DNA from 3 places in the Succinispira mobilis DSM 6222 genome. Region 2 is predicted to be linked to each of the others. Evidence: a T-box and tRNA genes for the amino acid it is inferred to sense, from the RefSeq annotation. Region 2 holds a T-box; the other regions hold tRNA genes.
The links. A T-box is a leader RNA that pairs with one kind of tRNA and senses whether it is charged. The one in region 2 lies ahead of leuS (leucine--tRNA ligase), so its partner is inferred to be a tRNA-Leu.
Positions count from the first base shown of each region.

Region 1: it encodes a tRNA-Leu, which carries the amino acid that the T-box ahead of leuS (leucine--tRNA ligase) is inferred to sense. The anticodon was not compared.
Region 3: it encodes a tRNA-Leu, which carries the amino acid that the T-box ahead of leuS (leucine--tRNA ligase) is inferred to sense. The anticodon was not compared.

Region 1 is NZ_KB913028.1:2,026,297-2,031,236, forward strand. Features, by position in the region: gene SUCMO_RS0109695 (type I glutamate--ammonia ligase) at 1-648, opposite strand, end outside; gene SUCMO_RS0109700 (M20 family metallo-hydrolase) at 796-2,031, opposite strand; gene SUCMO_RS0109705 (DEAD/DEAH box helicase) at 2,147-3,397, opposite strand; tRNA gene SUCMO_RS0109710 (tRNA-Leu) at 3,474-3,562, opposite strand; tRNA gene SUCMO_RS0109715 (tRNA-Cys) at 3,576-3,649, opposite strand; tRNA gene SUCMO_RS0109720 (tRNA-Gly) at 3,660-3,734, opposite strand; tRNA gene SUCMO_RS0109725 (tRNA-Phe) at 3,741-3,816, opposite strand; tRNA gene SUCMO_RS0109730 (tRNA-Asp) at 3,830-3,906, opposite strand; gene SUCMO_RS0109735 (FAD-dependent oxidoreductase) at 4,034-4,940, opposite strand, start outside.
Region 2 is NZ_KB913028.1:1,039,370-1,044,309, reverse strand. Features, by position in the region: gene leuS (leucine--tRNA ligase) at 1-1,275, opposite strand, end outside; T-box leader at 1,336-1,548, opposite strand; gene SUCMO_RS10345 (Na+/H+ antiporter NhaC family protein) at 1,698-3,404, shown strand; gene SUCMO_RS0104915 (aminotransferase-like domain-containing protein) at 3,485-4,672, shown strand; gene SUCMO_RS0104910 (hypothetical protein) at 4,739-4,940, shown strand, end outside.
Region 3 is NZ_KB913028.1:1,962,075-1,967,014, forward strand. Features, by position in the region: gene SUCMO_RS0109365 (dihydroorotase) at 1-268, opposite strand, end outside; gene SUCMO_RS0109370 (aspartate carbamoyltransferase catalytic subunit) at 269-1,201, opposite strand; gene SUCMO_RS0109375 (MFS transporter) at 1,419-2,570, opposite strand; tRNA gene SUCMO_RS0109385 (tRNA-Leu) at 3,126-3,208, opposite strand; tRNA gene SUCMO_RS0109390 (tRNA-Lys) at 3,240-3,315, opposite strand; tRNA gene SUCMO_RS0109395 (tRNA-Gln) at 3,325-3,400, opposite strand; tRNA gene SUCMO_RS0109400 (tRNA-His) at 3,421-3,496, opposite strand; gene SUCMO_RS0109405 (acyl-CoA dehydrogenase family protein) at 3,597-4,730, opposite strand; gene SUCMO_RS0109410 (PaaI family thioesterase) at 4,759-4,940, opposite strand, start outside.

The sequences.
Region 1 (4,940 bases), 990 kb from region 2:
TGCTGTACGCACATTACCGCGCGTACGTTGCCAGTATTGCTCTTGCAATACTTGTGATGCTGATAATTCTTCTACTGGAGCCGCATCAGCTGGAGTTTTTACCCAAAATTCTAATTCTGTTGCACAAGTGAACACAATATCTTCTACTTCCGCTAAATTCACATGCTCTAAACCAGCAATAGTTGGTTGTTTAGCAAACAAACTCATAAGTTCTTGTTTTACAAAATCCAAAGAATTTTTCAAAATAGAACGTGAATCTACAAAAACATCATTATGAATCAAGAAACTTGGAATTCTCAAAGTACCTACCATTTTTCCTGTTTCTAAATCAATATGTTCATAGTTATAGTCGACAAACCAATTAACATCTTTATCAACTTTAAAATCTACCCGAGCATTATTTAAAGAGGCAATTCCAGGAAGCACAACAGAGGAACCATCAGTTTGAACAGCACTAGCTTCTAAGAAACTATGCATTTCGGAAATAAACAAGCTTACCGGAATTTTTTCATCAGTATCATTACCGGCAAAATCAATTCCTACCACAGAAACAAATTGAATTTCTGGATGCGCTGCTAAAATCTCTTTGAGACTTTGCGGATCATGTTTATCCGCAGGAATTACATACAACAAATCTTTTTGTGTCATTTCTTTCACCTCTTAAAAAATTTCAATTTAATAAAAAAAGACCTTCCTATACCTTGTATTAGTACAGAAAGGTCGTCTTTGACCATAAAATATTACATTTACATGATTGATTCTACCACTACTACTATTTTTTGTCTAGTACTATTTTTAAATTTCTTTATCCATCGTCAAAATAGTTTCTACTAACACCTCTACGCCGGCAATAATATCTGCTTCACTAGTCATTTCAGCAGGATTATGACTAATCCCCTCAATCGATGGTACAAAAATCATTGTCGTAGGCATTATCGCCGCCATATGCATGGCATCATGACCTGCCCCACTATTCATGCGTCGATATTTAATGTTCTTCTGTTGACAAACGCCTGCTGTTATATCAGCTAAATTTTTAGATAACCGCACTGGTCTATCAGAAGTCAAAACATCAATAGTTATTTTTACTTCATCGGCTTCGCCTACACAACGCACAGCTTCGTGTATTTCTTCTATCGCTTCTAAAATAACTTCATAATCTACGCCACGTAAATCTAGCCATAATACTACCTTGCCAGGAATAACATTAATTGAGCTAGGCTCAATATCCACTACCCCGACAGTAGTTACAATCCCTTGCTCGGAATGTGCTTTTCCCACCTCTTCAATTGCCAAAATTAGTTTAGCCCCACTAACCAACGCATCCTTACGGAAATTCATTGGTGTTGCCCCAGAATGGTCAGCCACCCCTTCAACTGTAATTTTCATCCGTGTCGGGGCAGCTATATTTTCCACTACCCCAATTGCTTCACCACTATCTGCCAATACACGCCCTTGCTCAATATGTAATTCTACAAATGCTGCATATTTGCTGGCATCTAGCTTAACTTGTTCATATTTCTCTGGCTCAAAACCAGCTTGTTTTAATACTTCAATGTAGCTTAATTCATCCTTTTTAGTCGCACTAGAAAATGTTTCTGGCGTACCTACCCCCGCCAACAACTTACTACCAATAGTAGCGAAACCAAAACGAGTTGATTCTTCTGCCATAAAAATTATTACTTCGTAAGAATGTTCCAACCCTTGTTCTTTAATGGCATAAGCGGCTTCCAAAGCTGCTACTACCCCTAATGCTCCATCGTAAGCGCCACCTTGCTTTACTGTATCTAAGTGCGAACCAGAGGCAATCGTTGGCAAAGTTGGATTTTTCCCTGGCAAGCGGGCAAAAATATTGCCCACATAATCGCGCCGCACTTCCATCCCCAATTCTTGCATTTTCTCCATGATATATTTTTGCGCTGCTAGATCCTCGGCAGAATATGCTAATCTAGTTATCCCTTTATCGACACTACCACCAAAACTTTTTAAGTGTTCTAAGATTTCTAACACTCTCGCTTGCTTAATTTTCATATCGCACCTCACTATTTTTTCTCTCTATTAACACCATATAAAGTTTTAGACCTTAACTATACTAAATATATTAATATAATTAAGGTCTTTAAGCAAGAATCTTTGTTATGTAATTTTAATTAGACTTGTTTTGCTTTCTAGAAGAACTAGAATTTTTGGCCAATACATTCTTTTTACCACGTTTATTTTCCCGCACACTACTTTTACCACGTTTTACTTGTCGATCGTTTTTCTTGCGGCTACTCATAGTTTCGCCAGCATGATTTTGCTTTTCAATTTTATAACCTAGCGCTTTTTCAATTGCCGTTAGCCACTTAACATCATCGTGCGTATACAAGGTAACAGCAACGCCATCAGCACTGGCGCGTCCAGTTCTCCCAATGCGATGAATATACATATTCGTATTATGTGGGATATCATAATTGATAACATGTGTTACACCTTGAATATCCATACCGCGGGCAACTAATTCCGAAGCAACTAAAATTTGAATTTTTGCTTCTTGAAACTTTTTCATAACTTGATTACGCTTACTTTGTGACAATTCGCCATGAATTGCTTCTACTTCTAAGCCTTTAGCTGCTAGAAAGCCTTCGATTTCTTTCACCACTTCTTTACTAATACAAAAAATCATTAACAAATAAGGATTTAAGCGTTCAATTAGATTAAGTAACAACCCTTTTTTATTTTCTCCTGCCACTTTAATAGCGATTTGACGAATATTTTCCACTGTAGGATTTTCCTCACTTAAAGACACTACATATGGATTGAGCATAATTTTTTTAGCAAGTTGCTTGACAATATCAGGCAAAGTGGCCGAACACATCATGTTTTGCCGCTCTTTTGGCAAGTTATCAACTACCAAATTAATATCCTCCAAAAAACCTCGTTGCAACATTTCATCTACTTCATCTAACACGAAGAACTTTATCGCGCCAAGATTAGTATTCTTACTCCGCAAATGGTCTTGAATTCTGCCTGGAGTGCCAACAATGATATGCACTACATTTTTCAGTTTCGTCTCTTGTGAGTTTTTATCTCGCCCACCACAGACATTTGCAACTCTAATTTCTGTACCAATAACTAATTTCTTAATTTCTTGATAAATTTGCAAACTTAATTCTCTTGTAGGTGTTAAAATTAGCACCTGCAAATAAGGCTTACTCGTATCAATTTTTTTCAATGCTGGGATGACAAACGCTAAGGTTTTTCCCGTACCAGTTTGCGCCTGCACTAAAACATCGCGACCAGTGAATAATACTGGAATAACTTTTTCTTGAACTGGTGTCGCCTGCTTAATCCCCTGTGTTTGCAATATTTCTACAATCCTAGTATCTACCTTTAAGTCAGTAAAAGTCTTTTGCATAAAATATCCCTCCTTACGTTAAAAAATTGCAATGAAAAAAAGCGTCCCTTTGGACGCTATTCACTAGCTAAAAAGTTGGTGCCGAGGACCGGAATCGAACCGGTACGGGTCTCACGACCCGAGGGATTTTAAGTCCCTTGCGTCTGCCAGTTCCGCCACCCCGGCACATTATTCAATTTGGAGGCGGCACCCAGATTTGAACTGGGGATAAAGGTTTTGCAGACCTCTGCCTTACCACTTGGCTATGCCGCCTCAAAGTTTTTGGAGCGGAAAACGAGATTCGAACTCGCGACCCTCGCCTTGGCAAGGCGATGCTCTACCGCTGAGCTATTTCCGCATATTGTGGTGCCACAGGGCGGAATCGAACCGCCGACACGAGGATTTTCAGTCCTCTGCTCTACCGACTGAGCTACCGTGGCATTTTATATAGTATGGCGACCCGGATGGGACTCGAACCCACGACCTCCGCCGTGACAGGGCGGCATTCTAACCAACTAAACTACCGGGCCTCGCTGAACTACATATGTTATTATATAGAAAAACAGCTAGGTTGTCAACACCTTTTTTTGAATTTTTTTCAATGTTTTTCTATATATATTAAACTCCGCCTCCCAAGGTATTCGATAGCTCTTATACTTATTTGTTAGATGCTAAAACACTATATAATTCATAACCACCACTCAGATTATAAGTTTCTATAAAACCATTCTGTTGTAAAATTCTTTGCGCGATATAACCTCTTAATCCCACTGCGCAATAGATAAAAATTTTCTTATGGGGTTCTAGTTCCGCAATACGTCCACGCAAATCATCTAAGGGAATATTAATTGCCGCACTTAGATGTCCTTGCTGATATTCGCTTTTGCTACGAACATCCAATAAAATATCCGTTGTTTGAACGCGGGCTAAATCCTCTGGATAAAAAAATTTACTTTTGCCTAACAAAACATTTTCGGCAACATAGCCAGCCATATTAACAGGATCTTTGGCCGAATTAAATGGTGGGGCATAAGCTAATTCCAGTTCTGTTAGTTCTTGCACTGTCAATTGATGTCTTACCGCGCTCGCCAAAACATCAATACGCTTATCTACACCTGTGCCCCCTACTATTTGTGCCCCTAACACAACACCAGTAGGCGTATACAGTAATTTTATAAACATTGTACTCGCCCCTGGATAATAACGCGCATGGTTTGCGCTATATGTATAAGACTTTAAGTAGTTAATTTTATTTTGCTGTAAACTTTCTTCACTTTCCCCTGTTACAGCTACTACCAAATCAAAAGCTTTCAAAATAGCCGTCCCTTGTGAACCGGGATATTGTTGCTTACTGCCACAAATAATATCTGCTAGTAACCTTGCTTGGCGATTAGCTGGTGAAGCCAACGGAATATTTCTCTTCGCACCCGTAAAACAAAGATGCTCTACGGCATCACCTAAAGCATACACATCTTGCACATTAGTGCGTAAATTTGCATCTACAATAATCTGCCCCAAAGCATTTAAAGCTACACCCGAGTTCTTTAAAAAACCAGTATCGGCT
Region 2 (4,940 bases):
CCAATCGCGTAAACGATAATTAACTTTTTTACTGCCTATAGATAATTCTTCCATTTTATCTGCAATAACTTTTTTGCCTTGCTCGTTGCTTAAACCATTACAAATATCGGAATTAACCATAATCCCATCTTCTTCGTAAGCTGCTTGCATAGTTGCAATATCCAAATCAGCCGCAGGAGAATTTATAACCAATTTTTTAGCTAAATTGTATTTCGTTGCAAATAACCAATCCCTTTGATCATGTGCTGGCACACCCATTACAGCTCCAGTACCATATTCAAATAATACATAGTTAGCTACCCATATTGGAATTTGTTGGCCTGTCAATGGGTGAACCGCATATTCACCAGTAAAAATACCCTCTTTTTCCATATCACTAGCAGTTCTTTGCAATTCCGTTTGATTTTTCACACGCTCTACAAAAGTACGCACTTCATTTGCCTGTGTTTTTCCAGCAATTAATTTTTCCACCAACGGATGTTCTGGAGCCAAAACCACATAAGATACACCATAAACAGTGTCATGTCTTGTTGTATATACCGAAATTTTATCTTGAATACTAGGTACATCAAAAGCAAATTCTAAACCTTCACTACGTCCAATCCAATTTTCTTGCATTGTTCGTACCCGCTCTGGCCAACCGTTTAATTCTTTTAGATCCTCTAACAATCTATCTGCATAATCAGTTATTTTAAAAAACCATTGTTCTAAATCTTTTTTTACAACTTCACTATCACAACGCCAGCAACAACCATCAATTACTTGTTCATTTGCTAGCACTGTATTACATTCATTGCACCAATTTACAGCCGCTTTTTTGCGTGTTGCTAAACCTCTTTTATAAAACAATAAAAATAATTCCTGTGTCCAGCGATAGTAATCATCTTTACAAGTCGCAACTTCGCGATCCCAATCATATGATAACCCTAATTCTTTTTGCTGTTTACGCATATTATCAATGTTTTCCATCGTCCACTTAGCAGGATGAATTCCATGTTTAATCGCTGCATTTTCGGCAGGCATTCCAAATGCATCCCAACCCATAGGATGCAACACATTATAGCCTTGCATGCTTTTAAATCTTGCCACCACATCACCAATTGAATAGTTGCGCACATGCCCCATATGCAAATTACCAGATGGATATGGGAACATTTCCAAAACATAGTATTCTGGTTTTTGCCTATTAATCACCGTATCAAAAGCATTGCTTTTTTCCCAAAATTTTTGCCACTTTTCCTCAATACTTTTGGGATCATATCTGTCTACTAACATTACTTCTCCTCCTACTTTATGTATAAGTTCTCTTAAAAAGAAAAAATCCCATGGCTATGTGCCAGGGACGATTTTTATATCGCGGTACCACCCTGATTGACAGTTGCAAACAACCATCCTCTCAATTGCTATTAACGCTAGCTAACGGCTAAAACTACTTTCTTTCATATTAGCTCTTCCTTAGCGAGTTCAGTTTTGGTAGTATTAGCTTGCATCAACCGCTAACTTTCTAAAAGCTACTTCTCACCTACTACTCTAAGTCCTCAGATTTTACAGTTCAATACCATGTATTATACTTAAAAAGCCCTGTTTTGTCAATTGTATTCTCCTTGTATACTATATATGCAAGTATACCTTGTTGACTAGACATTCTGGAATTTGGTATCATAGAGTGTAAATTTTTTAAAAGGATGGGTTTCTCAATGTATAAAAAATTCTTTAAAATTGCCCCTATTTTCAGTCTTATTTTGCTGTCTAATTTTGTGGTTGCTCATGCTCAAGAAGTAGATGCAGCCGCCAAAAATGCTGAGACTTTAGGTATTTGGACTATTACACCACCTCTGGTGTCTATCGTTTTGGCTTTTATTACTAAAAACGTGGTATTTTCTTTATTTACAGGTATTTTCTCTGGTGCTCTCATTTTAACATTACAAAACAATAGTTTAATTCCTTCTTTAATAGAAGCTTTTTCAAAAGTCATTGCTTATATTCTCGGTGCAATGAGTGATTCTTGGAATGCTGGCATTATTCTTCAATGTTTAACTATCGGTGGTTTAATAGCTCTTATAACAAAAATGGGCGGTGCTAAAGCTGTTGCTGAATATCTGGCGGCCAAGGCATCTGGTCGTAGAAGTACTCAAATCATCACTTGGTTTCTTGGAATTCTAGTATTTTTTGATGATTATGCAAATTCGCTAATAATCGGTCCTATAATGCGACCTGTATTTGATAAATTTAAAATTTCACGTGAGAAGTTAGCCTTTATTGTTGATGCTACAGCGGCCCCTATTGCTGGCGTAGCCCTAATTTCAACTTGGATTGGTTATGAACTTAGTCTAATTCGTGATGCATATGCCGTGATTAACCAACCAATTAATGCATATGCAATTTTCGTAGATACCATCCCTTATCGTTTCTATAATATCTTAATCATGGTTTTTGTGTTTTCGTCAGCAATAATGTTAAGAGATTTTGCCTCTATGCATGTAGCTGAAACAAGAGCCTTAACCACAGGCAAAGTTATTGCTGATGGTGATACCCCTATGTCTAGTGAAGACAATGATAAAATCAAGCCAAATCCTGAAGCAAAAATAAGTATCTATAGTGCCATAATCCCTATTGCTGTCTTAATAGTTTCTGCTTTTATTGGTTTTTATACAAATGGTACTGCCGCTATATTAGCTGGTGAAAACAAAGCTTTAGTCGCAGCTATTGAAGCACAACCTTATTCACTAAGCTCCTTACAAGAAGCTTTTGGAGCTTCTGACGCAAGCATTGTTTTGTTTCAAGCCGCTTTAGTTGCTTGTATTGTAGCCTTCGCCATAGGCCTGTACCAAAAATGTTTTACATTAAATGAAGCTGTCAACACTTGGGTAACTGGTGTTTCTGGGCTTTGTATAACAGGCGTAATTTTACTGCTGGCATGGTCTTTAAGCTCTGTAATAAAAGAAATGGGAACAGCTAGTTATCTAGTAAGCATTCTTTCTTCTAATTTACCAGCTTACCTTCTACCTTCTATTATTTTTATTCTCGGTTCAATAATTTCTTTCTCCACTGGAACTGCCTATGGAACCATGGGTATTATTATGCCGCTTGCAATTCCACTTGCTTTTGCTTTAAATCCTGATTATGGCTACATGATTGCTAATGTTGGCGCTGTGTTAACAGGAGCAATTTTTGGTGATCACTGTTCACCAATATCTGATACTACGATTTTATCATCTATGGGTGCTGGTTCTGATCACCTTGCCCATGTCAAAACTCAATTGCCCTACGCCCTAACGGTAGCAGTTATTTCTGTAATTTTCGGCTTTTTGCCAGTAGGCTTTGGTGTATCAATTTACATTACTCTGCCAATTGCTATTATTGCTGTAATCAGTACTTTATACTTCTGGGGTAAAAAAGTCTAAGTGACTTTTTATTTGACCAAAAAAGTCCTCTATGATAGAATTAAACACATACTTTAACAATTTTATAGGGGGATTTGAAAATGTCATGTGAATTTGCAAACAGAATTAAGCATATGCAAGCTTCTGAAATACGCGAGATTTTAAAATTAACACAAAAACCAGAAGTAATATCCTTTGCTGGTGGACTTCCAGCACCCGAACTATTTCCTACTCAAGAAATAGCCAAATTAACTCAAGAAATAATCGCCAAAGATGGAATTCAAGTACTGCAGTATGCCACAACTGAAGGCTGGGCACCATTAAGAAAAAAAATTGCCGCGCGCATGAACAATAAATTAAATACAAATGTGGTTGCTGACAATATTTTAATTACAACTGGGTCACAACAAGGGTTAGATTTCACTGGAAAATTATTTCTTGATGAAGGCGATATCGTTTTGTGCGAAAGCCCTTCTTATCTAGGAGCTATTAACGCTTTCAAAGCCTATTCGCCTAAATTTATTGAAGTTGCCACTGATGAACAAGGTCTTATTCCTGAATCTTTAGAAGAAATTTTAGCTAACAACACTAAAGTAAAATTTCTCTATGCTATTCCGGATTTTCAAAATCCTACCGGCATAACTTGGAGCCTTGAACGCCGTATTAAAATTGTAGAAATATGCAACAGACATAACCTGCCAATTATCGAAGACAATCCTTATGGCGAATTACGGTATGAGGGAGAGATTTTACCTTCTTTAATGTCTTTAGATAAAAATAAGCAAGTGGTGTTTCTAGGAACTTTTTCCAAAACATTTTGTCCGGGATTACGCATTGGTTGGGTAGCAGGCTTTGATAGCTTAATTGAGAATTATATCACAATTAAACAAAGTGCCGATTTACACACTAGTACCCTAGACCAAAGAATTGTCGATGCCTATATGGATAGTTATGATTTTGACGCGCATATTGCTAATTTGTGCAATTTATACCGCAGACGTCGTGATACTATTTTACAGGCCATGGATGAATATATGCCCCCGCAAATTTCTTATACTCGCCCTAATGGCGGATTGTTTTTGTGGGTTACTATGCCTAAACATATAAATTCAAGAGATGTATTTTTAGAATGTGTGGCTGAAAATGTAGCTTTTGTTCCAGGCGATTCTTTCTACCCTAGCACACCACAGTTCAACTGCATGCGGATCAACTACTCAAACATGCCAGAAGAACGCATTATCGAAGGCATTAAACGTCTTGCTACCGTTTTGAAAAACTTTGTTAATTAACAAATAAAATTTACGCCGAACAGATTTTTTTGCTGTTCGGCGTCTATAATTTGGAGATGATCTTTAATGTCTAAAGGCTTTGAACGTAACCAAGAGCACTTAGCGCAACTTAATGCATTGGGTAGAGAACTAACACGTAGAGCCAAATCCAAATGCGAATTTTGTAATAGCGCTGGTAAAAAACTGATTATTTATGAAGCAATTATAACTAAGCAAACTGTAAATATCGACCATTGCTTGTTTATCTGTGAAGATTGCCTAACCTTAT
Region 3 (4,940 bases), 920 kb from region 2:
CTACTGTTGTAAAACCACCGGCCGCTGCGGCTTGCGTTCCCGAAATTATATCTTCTTTAGCTTCTAGGCCTGGCTCTCTCAAATGAATATGCAGATCAATCAAACCTGGGGTAACTACCAAACCAGCTGCATCAACCACAGTTGCCGTTGCCGCCTCAATTACAGGAGCTATTTCCACAACTTTACCATCTTCAACTAGGATATCCATAACTTTATCTAAATTTTGACTTGGATCAACTACGCGTCCAGCCTTAATTAGTAATTTCATTTATTTTCCCCCCATAAGCACTAAATATAGTAAAGCCATTCTTACCGCTACCCCATTTTGAACTTCTTCTTGAATTGCTGAATTATCTGAGTAGGCAACATCAGGTGCAATTTCCAGTCCACGATTCATTGGCCCTGGATGTAAAATTAAGGCATCGGGTTTGGCTAAAGCAAAGCGTTTCGCATTTAAGCCAAAAATCCGAGCATATTCTCTAGGCGTCGGAAATAAACCTTTCTTTTGGCGTTCCAACTGAATTCTAAGCACATCTACAACATCCGCGTCTTTAAGGGCTGTTTCTACACGATCATGAATTACTACACCCATTTGTTCAATATCACGCGGAATTAAAGTCCTCGGTCCAGCTAAATGAACTTCTGCCCCTAATTTAGTCAAAGCTATAATATTGGTACGCGCTACTCTGCTATGTAAAATATCCCCTAAAATTGCAACCTTAAGGCCAGAGAAAGTGCCTTTATGGGCTTTGATGGTAAACATATCTAATAGCCCTTGTGATGGGTGAGCATGCGCCCCATCACCGGCATTAATAATTACTGGTTTAGCGATTCCAGCGGCAAAATGCGCTGCTCCTTCTACTGGATGACGCATCACAATCGCATCGACATTCATTGCTTCAACTGTCAAAATTGTATCGCGCAAACTTTCACCTTTGGTAACACTAGAAGTAGAAGTTGTAATATTAACTACATCGGCGCCTAAGTATTTACCCGCTAATTCAAACGAAGTTCTAGTTCTAGTACTTGCTTCGAAAAATAAGTTTATTACAGCTTTACCTCGTAGCGTTGGTACTTTTTTTATATCTCGATTGATTATATTTTTCATCTCTCTCGCTGTATCTAAGATTAGATTATATTCATCTACGTTAAAATCTGCTAAGGTCAAAATATCTTTGCCATATAAGGAAACTGGTTTCATTGTTATTGTATCCCCTTTCGTTATCCTTTATTTTTTCTAAAACAAAAAAGCCTACTTGGTCATGAGAATGACAAAGTAGGCTTATAATTAACAAAAACTCTATAAGCACTGCCTTACCAGCCTCTCTGGACCAGTTTAAAGGGCAATATGTTACATTAACTATTTTATCATTGGATATTGTTAATGTCAACTTAAAGCTTAACGTTTTTTATAAAATTTAACAATTATGTTTACATTTTTGATATTCAGACATAACTATACAAGCAGTACTACTAAAAGAAATAAATGCCGCTACTAACAATACTATTTCTGCTGTAAAAAATTCTTTTAACAAACTCGATAAAAACAAACCGACAATCGCTCCAACAGCTCCAGAGGTAGTTATTATTGTCATTAATTTAACACTTGGATAAGCAGCTTGTTCGTTGCCATAAGACAAAATCGTAGAGTACATACCAGAAAAACCCAGGCCTAAGAAAAAAATCAATAAATAAGCATTGTTCATATTTAAAATCGTAAATAACATCACTACGCTTAAACAAATAATCATCCCAAGCAAATAAATTAGTTTGTGCGTTAGTATGCGTTTTGCCAAAAAACCGCAAGCAAAGCGGCCTACAGCCACCCCCACCCAAAGAAACACTAGGGAAAATGCCGCCTGTTCCGTGGTTGAGGCAAATTTTTCCAAAAGAAATACAGGTAACCAGACCGAAAAGAATATTTCTGCCTTTACATTTAAAAATAGTGCTAGAGAACTTAACTTACTATATAAATTTAATTTAAATTCAGTCTCCGTCTTAGAAATTAGCGGTGCTACTGCTTGTTTATCCACTTTATAATATAACAAACTAACCAAAGTTAAACCGATACACAATAAATATACCCAGCCCCAATAAACTTTGTTTATCAAAAAAAAGCCTACAACTAATGGCCCGATAATTGCCCCAGCACTATAAAAAAAGTTTAAAAAACTCATTTGTGAAGTGCGCTCTAATCCATTATACATAATCAAAATTATATTATTAGAAACTGAAAAATGCGCGCCTAAAGCGAGTGCCGCCAAAGTTATTGCTAAGGTAAAAATCCAAAGGTTTTTAGTGAAAAAAGCAATTAACAGCGTAACTGCTACAAGTAAAACGGTCTGATAAATAAACTTAGAAACCTTTATTTTCTCATAGCATTTACCAGTATAATAATTTCCTAAAGTTCTCGCTAATGTTGTCATCGCAAAGCAGTAGCCAATAGTTGATAAACTATAACCAAAGTATCCATTTAAAACCGGGGTCAATGCCCCTGGCAAAACAAAGAAAAACCCCTGCGTAAAGTACATGGAATAGGCTACTATCGTAGCTATTAATTTATTATTCATAGCTTATCCTCACTTGAAATTTTATCGCAACTTAACTGCAACAATAAATAATTTTTTATTCTTGCTTTTATGCCGTTACTAAAGATTCTTGTATTTAACATATTTTAACACATTTTCACAGGAAAAATAAATTATCTACCAATTCCAGTTTTCCACTTATAAGCTATCCTATTTTTGTGCTAGGAAAATTTTATTATACACCTCTGATTTTCCTAGCAACAGAAACTTGCAAATAAATGCAATAATAATTTTTAGTTGCTGATATTTAAACTGGATTAAGAATGTAAAAGTTCTTAATCCAGTTTAAATATCCTTTTTTATTATTCACACTACAACATTTGGCAACGAACCAAAAATTGATGAAGTAGAAAATATTATTAAAACAACCTTAACTGAGGAGCAAACCAGGGAATTAATTTATGATTTTTATGAGTCTGTAAAAAACAAAAAAGGCTCGGAATCGTTCCGAACCTTGCTTACTACCTTTGTTAATAAAATCACCATTTCAAATTCAAACATCTGCATCCAGTTTAAAATAAACTTTTGCGGTTTGAATGGTGCGGGAGAAGGGACTTGAACCCCCACGGTTACCCGCCAGATCCTAAGTCTGGTGCGTCTGCCAATTCCGCCACTCCCGCGCTATATATAATTATAAAATTATATCAAAGTTGGTGATCCACCCGCGACTCGAACGCGGGACACCCTGATTAAAAGTCAGGTGCTCTACCGACTGAGCTAGTGGATCATATTTACTTGGTTGGGGCGGCTGGACTCGAACCAACGCGTGCGGGAGTCAAAGTCCCGTGCCTTACCGACTTGGCTACGCCCCAATTTTAGGCTTACTTCACTGTGGGGTGACTGAAGGGACTTGAACCCTCGAATAACGGAGCCACAATCCGCCGTGTTAACCACTTCACCACAGCCACCATATTAAGCTCTGGTTGCTATCAACTCTAACAACGATATTAATTTTATCATTGTTAAAGTGCTTTGTCAATACTTTTTTTATAGTTTTTTATTTGTTTTTTAGAATAATAATTTATTGGCAATTACCACTCGTTGAATTTGATTAGTACCTTCATAAATTTGCATGATTTTAGCATCACGCATATACTTTTCCGCAGGATACTCTTTTGAATAACCATAACCACCCATAACCTGTAGTGCATCAGTGGTAACACTCATAGCTATATCTGCCGCATAACATTTAGACATCGCGGCTTCTTTACTAAAATCTTCGCCTTGATCGCGTAAATAGCAAGCTTTATACACTAACAGCCGAGCTGTTTCAACCTTCATGGCCATATCTGCTAGCATACCTTGAATCATCTGAAAAGAAGCAATTGGTTGCCCAAATTGACGTCTTTCTTTAGAATACTTTATCGCCATATCTAAACTTGCTTGCGCTAAACCTACAGAAACAGCACCCACAAAAGGACGCGAGGAGTCTAAGGTATTCATTGCAATTCTAAAACCTTCACCTTCACGACCTACACGTTGATCTTCACTTACTTCGACATTTTGCAAAATAAGCTCAGTAGTGTTGGAAGCTCGAATTCCCATTTTATCTTCTTTTTTGCCAATAGAAAAGCCTGGGGTATCTTTTTCAACGATAAAGGCTGTTAACCCTCTTATTCCCCCCGTTTTTCTAGTATTAGCAAAAATCAAATATACTTCAGCCACTCCACCATTTGTAATAAAAGCTTTCGTACCATTTAAGATATATTTATTGCCATCTTTTACTGCACTAGTCGCTACCCCACCTGCATCAGAACCAGCATTTGGCTCGGTAAGAGCAAAAGCTGCTAATTTTCCTTGTTTAATAATGTCAAAATAATAAGCTTTTTGCTTATCAGTTCCTTTTATAATTACTGGATAAGAAGCTAGTGCATTGGCAGCAACTACTGTAGCTACGCCAGCACAACCTTTAGCAAGCTCTTCATATAACAACGCTAAAGTCACGCTATCTAAGCCTACACCACCATTTTCTTTTGGGACAACCAAATCCAGCAAACCAATTTTAGCTAATTTACCTAAAAGTTCAGGGTGCATTTTATTCTCTTTATCCATTGTCAAAGCAATCGGTTTTATTTCTCTTTCGACAAACTTACTGACCAAGTCCTTTAATTCCAATTGTTCCTGCGTAAATCCAAAATTCATATTTGGCAACCTCCTAAAATTTTTAAAATTAGTCCAATGAAATTTCCCCTATTACAAAAAAGGTTGCTTGCAGCTTACCTATAAGCTTACCTTCTAAATTTTCTACTATACCCTCGGCTACGATAGTACGCCGACCTTGATGAATGATTTTAGCTGTAGCTATTGCTGTTTCCCCCGCCTCAATTACACTAATAAAATTAGTTGTCATTG